DNA from 2 places in the Priestia sp. FSL P4-0332 genome. Region 2 is predicted to be linked to the other one. Evidence: predicted binding sites of a transcription regulator. Region 2 holds the regulator's gene; the other holds the start of a gene.

Region 1 (3,174 bases), 1.5 Mb from region 2:
TCCAAAACCTTTGTCAGCATTAAACCATTTCACTTTACCGTGTTCCATTTTTTATTGCCTCCTAAAATATAGAAAATAAACCAGATTATCATTAAATCTAGCTTATTTATTATATTATCCCAATAGAGACATCTTAAACTTAAATTAATTTGATCTTTTTAACTTTCTTTATCATCACTCATTCCATTAAAATGTAATAAGGGTATGACTATATACATCATAATGAGGTTCTGGTGCAAAACCTTCAAAATATTTATAAGTGATCTTCTAAACATGGAAATGATAGAAGTCGAGTATTAGCCACTGTTCACACAATTATTAAGGGCATTGTATTCATAAATATGAACCTAAATTAGATGAGAGAGCACAATGGAACCGGTCTTTCCTAAAGAAAAGGAAGTTCACTCAAAAAAATTTTGAATAGTGGCGTAAAAATACATTCTATTAGATAGGAATCTATATACCTTTTTCATATAAATACAACCTTCGCACTAAAATCCGTAAACTTGTTTCCAAATAAAAAATGACGCCGTTTTAGGCGCCATTTTTTATAGAATAGAGAAGGACACACCCTAAGCACGGGCGGTACTCTTAACACATCGTCTTGATTTGATAATACCCAGTGTTTAAATTTAATAAACCTTTGGTTATGACGCTTTATGCAGAATATCTACGTTTACCTTTTTAGTAAACATAAGGTTTCTTAGAGTCATCAAGTAAAAGAGCCCTTACAGGTGCAGTGTTTTATGAAGAAATTTCAAATAATACTGGATATTATTAAAATTATTTATTAAATTTCTTTGGAAACTGCTTCACAACTCCCGCAGATATAGTATCTGCCATTAAGATAATATGTGAGACTCCTTCATCAATTGCAACGATTCTTGCCTCCCAATCTTTTTCTAAGCTTGCAGATAAATCATTTGTCACTAATTTTAGATGCATATACAGTAATTTTTTCAAATCTTCATTTTTTAAATAAGGGTTGGCCTGGCTAAGGAACGCTGCTATATCATCAGCATTTCTATACCATTCTTTGTTTAATTGGTTCACCAAGGCTTTCTTTCCCGTTTTAGCCGCATCTACAATCTTGCCAGCAATCACAATATGTTCCTTGAGCAAATCCGTAAGTTTATTCCCAGCTTTCTCTCCGTATATCGGCTTTACAGCATTCCCGATATCTTCTTGATTTTTTAATAACCTTGCCAACACCTGTTTTTGGTCTTCTGACCCTGCTGTTGTTGCACTTGTAATATAATTGCTTGTCCACAATACATGATCCATCCAAAGACTTCTGAATTCATTTTCAAACTTTACCTGAGATTGACTAACACGATGTTCTTGTGTTTGAGCACGAGTACTACTTGGGTCAACCAGCATGTTTAGCGAAAATAACAAAATAAATCCCATCCATAACAATTTTTTCATAAAAGCTGCTCCTTCCAATTTAAATGATCCGTCTTATTATTTGTATATGGCATTTTTCACATTCCTCAAAATGTTATTTTCTAATAATAATTCTTTATAGAGTACTACCACACTCCCAATCAGCTCACACGGATGAAGGGTTACAGAGGATACCTTTCTATAAGGTGATAGTAGAGAATTCGAAATTTTAGGCTCTTGTATTTATACATTCATAAATATTATTGCTTGTCTCATATGTTTATATAAAACTCTAGAAGAAAAAGAGGTGAAAAATGTGAAGCATATGCTAATGGTATGTAATCAGCATGTGAAGGAGGGACTTATTGGTCTTAAAACCCCCCATGTAAAGAAGATTCACTACTCTACATGTACCTGTTCTTTTTGTGAGAGAAGGGCTAAAATCAAAATCTTTTATTCCATTCCTCAAAAATATAGTAAAACCAATTTTTATGTGAGCTTAAGCATGTCCAGACATAAAACAGAATAACTTAGAATGAAACTAATTTACAATTATATATAGGAGGATTAATAATGACTAATGCATTTGTTGCACAATCCTTAGATGAAATTCGTTTTTGGTCAAGGATTATGAAGGAACACTCATTGTTTCTTCGATTAGGTTTTAGATGTGAGGATACACAATTAATACAGGAAGCGAATCAATTTTATCGTTTGTTTGAAGATATTGAACAACGCTCTCATTCATTTACTAATCAAACAGATCCGGAGCAAATGAGAAGATTTAATTCGGAAGTCCAACAAGCAGCCACAGGTATATTTGCATTTAAGAGAAAAATTTTAGGTTTAATCTTAACCTGTCAACTACCGGGCTCAAATAACTTTCCTCTTTTGGTTGATCATACTAGTAGAGAAGCCAACTATTTTAGAAAACGATTAATTGAATTAAACGAAGGGAAATTGAAGCCGCTAGCTGATGCCATTATAAAGGAAAATGTCTTCTTTTTAAGAATTATGGCTGATCATGCCCAATTTATAGGCCATCTTCTTGATCCATCAGAAAGAAAACTTGTAGATATGGCGAGAAACTTCAGTCACGATTTTGATCAATTAGTTTTTCAAGCAAGAGATTTAGAGTCTATGAAGCCTCAATCTCAAACGGTACCTCTTTTGGATCAATTTCTTGATCAGAATCGTGTTTCCGTGGCCTCCCTTAGAGACTTTAAAAAAACAGCAAGAGATTTAATTGAGGAATGTAGAATTAAAAGTATTATTCATCCTCTTTTAGCTGATCATGTTTTTCGAGAGGCTGAAAGGTTCCTTCATATTATCGATATGTTTGAAAAGAATCTTCAAACACAAAAATAATACATTGATGTTTCCTCTTTACAAATCTTAATGACTTAATTTAAAAGGCTTCAGCTTTTGAGGGAGCCTTTTTTTGTTCACTAACAAAGAAACAGTCATTGAGGTTTAATTTCATTCCAATTTTTTTGACTCATCCAATTATTTATACATTCTCTAAAAAATGTATTTAACATAAGAACCTAATGGCAACACTATAAACAATAGTTAGTGAATAGGATAGTTAGTGAATAGGATTTCCTTGCATATATTTGGGATTTTTGCGAGTTAAAACTAAAAAAATGAGATAAAGATTAATGAGCTATTCCTTTCACATAAGCTTGTCACAATACTATCTAAAGAGAGGTCGAACAATATGAAAGTGACCGACACACTTGTTCAATGTTTAGAAAATGAGGGAGTTGAATATATTTTCGGAATACC
Region 2 (3,174 bases):
ACGCCGTTCCTCATTGTCGTTACGTCTGTTATTGGACCAATTCTAGAAGAGATTATTTTTCGAAAGATTATTTTCGGCTCTCTTCACAAACGATATAATTTTTTTATCTCTGCATTTATTAGTTCCCTTATTTTCGCTGCCGTACACTGGGATTTTAAACATTTGCTCGTGTATACAGCCATGGGATTTGTATTTGCATTCCTTTATGCAAGAACAAAACTAATTATTGTACCCATTATTGCTCACGTGTTGATGAATACAATCGTTATTTTATCTCAAACTATTTTTGCAGATAAAATTATAGAAATGCAAAAGCAAGCAGAACAAATGCAGTTTATTTTTGGAGGCATGTTTTTATGAAGAATATCCCTTTAACACGAGGGTTTATTTATATTATTATGGGGATTTTATTCACCTACCTGGCCATTCAAAATGCTCAGGAAACCGTGTGGAACTTCCCTACGATCTTATTTGCACTCGTAGCCGCATTCGATTTCAGATTTGCGGTTCGCATTTTTATCTTGCACTATAAAATTAAAAAGTTGCAGCAGCAATATAAAAATCAAGATGATTCATCTAAATAAAAAAAACCACTGTTTCAGTGGTTTTTTTACATACTAACATCTTCTCTTTCTTGCTCTGCCCTTGCCTTTAACACTTTGCGATACGAAATGCGGGAAATAATGATGCTGATTTCATACAAAATTAAGAGCGGCACTGTCACCATCATGTGCGAGAGCAATTCCGGTGGTGTAATAAGTGCGGCAATAACTAGCAGTACGAAATAGGCATACTTTCGAATTTGAGATAAAAACATAGGCGTTATAATTCCTAATCGCGTCAAAAACATGACGACGACAGGAAGCTGAAACAACAGGCCAAAAGGCAGTGTGAGCTGCATTAAAAAAGAAAAGTATTCATTAATGCCAATCACTTGGTTTACATTCAGCTCATCAGAAACGCGCGTCATAAAATCGACGACAAATGGAAACAACACAAAATAAGAAAAAGAGACACCGCCGATAAAGAGAAAAATGGAAACAGGAATATATCCAAGCGTTACCTTACGCTCTTTTTCATATAAACCAGGACTAATAAATGCCCAAAGTTGATACAGTGCAACAGGAGCTGCAAGTACACAGCCGATAATAACAGCAAACTGCATATAAATCTTAACTGGATCTGTTAGCCTAAATGCATTCATCGTTAAATTTTTTGCCTCATCAGCATGCTGTAAATAGACAATAACCTTATCCGCTATAAAAAAGCCGCCAATTGTGGCAATGACAAAGAAAAATAAAACAATTAAAATGCGTTTTCGCAGCTCTCCTATATGATCATATATTGACATTTCTTGTTCAGTCATACTATGATCACCCTTTTACTCTTTGTCATCTACTTGACGCTGTTTATCTTTTTCACGATCTTCTGATGCACCGCTAGCGGCATGCTTAAACTCTCTAAGCGTTTGCCCGACTGACCTTCCTAGCTCCGGTAACCGTTTCGGTCCAAAAATAAGCAGTGCTACAATCGCAATAATAATCCAACTGCCTGCTCCAATCCCCATATTCCCACTCTCCTTATTAATTTAGACTTAAGGAAATCGTAACACAGTCCACCTTATTCAACAGGATAATTTTTCAAAAAATAGACAAGCGACTGTAATTCTACAGCAAGATCAATATGATGTAGTCGAATCTCATCCGGTACGTTTAAGCGTGCAGGAGTGAAGTTTAGAATCCCTTTAATTCCGCAGTTCACTAAACGATCGGTAATTTGCTGAGCAACAGTGGCAGGAACGGTTAAAATCGCCACTGAGATATCATCACTCATATAATCTTCCAATTGGTCAAGGTGATAAACCGGCACGTCACCTACTTTTGTACCGACTTTATCTTCTATCACATCAAAAGCGCACTCAATTTTGGTGTTATTATTTTTAATAAAATTATAATTTAAAAAGGCCGTTCCCAGATTCCCCACGCCAATCAGTGCTACTTTCGTTACTTCATCTTGGTCTAACGTTTTACGGAAAAATGTAAGTAAATAATTCACATTGTAGCCGTATCCCTTTTTCCCTAATGCTCCAAAGTAAGAAAAGTCCCGACGAATAGTAGCAGAATCAACTTTCACTGCCTCACTTAACTCTGCTGACGAAACACGCTGTTTACCAGAAGCATGCAAGTTTTTTAAAAAACGATAATAAAGCGGCAATCGTTTAGCCGTTGCTTGTGGTATTTTTAATTGTTCAGTGTTCACGTTGTACCCCCTCAGTTCATGTATGTCATTACTAACATTTTCAAGTCATATTGCATTACCTTTCACAAAGCATCAACCGCTTTGAGGTAGCGCTTCCAATTCTCTCTCTTTTCTCTTGTTTTATATATACTCCGCTTCACACCCCGACGGCTTTTGTCTATCCAGCACTATTTAAAGTCGTTAGCTAGAACGAAGCAATTAGCCCTTCAAAGGATTCGTTTGTTAGTCATGACGGATTTTCTACATCCATCATATATAAGTTCAGAGATGCACTTATCTCTTATTTTAACATAGTATCCTGTATAAAATGTGCACGTAAAATCATTTTATTTCATGAATCAAAACATTCGCTTCACCATTTGTCCTTGTCCCTGTACAAATTACAAACGCTTGTAGGAAGAACTTGTAGTTGAAAATATGTTAAAATACACTATGGATATACTACTAGAGGTGAAAAAATGATTATTCTACAATTGAACGGTATTACAAAATACTATGGGGCAGAACCCATTTTATCGAATATAAAGTTAGAAGTACAATCAAAAGACCGCATTGCCCTAGTGGGACGAAACGGTGCTGGTAAATCAACTTTATTAAAAATTATTGCTGAGCAGCTTTCTTATGACAGCGGAGAAATTATTAAACCTAAAGGTGTTTCCATTGATTATATGGGACAAGATACAGTTCTTGAGTCAACACTCTCCATATGGGAAGAAATGATGACTGTCTTTGCTCCGTTAAAGAAGATGGAAAAAGAATTACGTACGCTTGAAACGAAGATGGGCGATCCAGACATTTTTAATGATTCAGTTCAATACGAAAAACTAACCAAAGAGTACGATCAGCTTCAAGTAACGTTCAAAGATTTAGGCGGCTATCAATATGAAGCGGATACACGATCTATTCTTCACGGTT

The links. The regulator Rex, encoded in region 2, represses fermentation and respiration genes when NADH is low (regulators of the CRP and FNR family bind a similar motif). The targets are predictions, from matches to a motif close to TTGTGAAATATTTCACAA.
Region 1: MKY06_RS08690 (glycosyl transferase) is a predicted target of Rex. The motif match lies at 1,473-1,490, and genes of this name have one in related genera.

What each region holds. Positions count from the first base shown of each region.
Region 1 covers NZ_JBBOUA010000001.1:1,715,702-1,718,875, forward strand. The annotation lists gene MKY06_RS08685 (cold-shock protein) at 1-48, opposite strand, end outside; gene MKY06_RS08690 (glycosyl transferase) at 784-1,428, opposite strand; gene MKY06_RS08695 (DUF2935 domain-containing protein) at 1,960-2,754, shown strand; gene MKY06_RS08700 (acetolactate synthase large subunit) at 3,107-3,174, shown strand, end outside.
Region 2 covers NZ_JBBOUA010000001.1:220,201-223,374, reverse strand. The annotation lists gene MKY06_RS01320 (CPBP family intramembrane glutamic endopeptidase) at 1-360, shown strand, start outside; gene MKY06_RS01315 (YdiK family protein) at 357-584, shown strand; gene tatC (twin-arginine translocase subunit TatC) at 611-1,366, opposite strand; gene tatA (twin-arginine translocase TatA/TatE family subunit) at 1,382-1,567, opposite strand; gene MKY06_RS01300 (redox-sensing transcriptional repressor Rex) at 1,621-2,259, opposite strand; gene MKY06_RS01295 (ABC-F family ATP-binding cassette domain-containing protein) at 2,718-3,174, shown strand, end outside.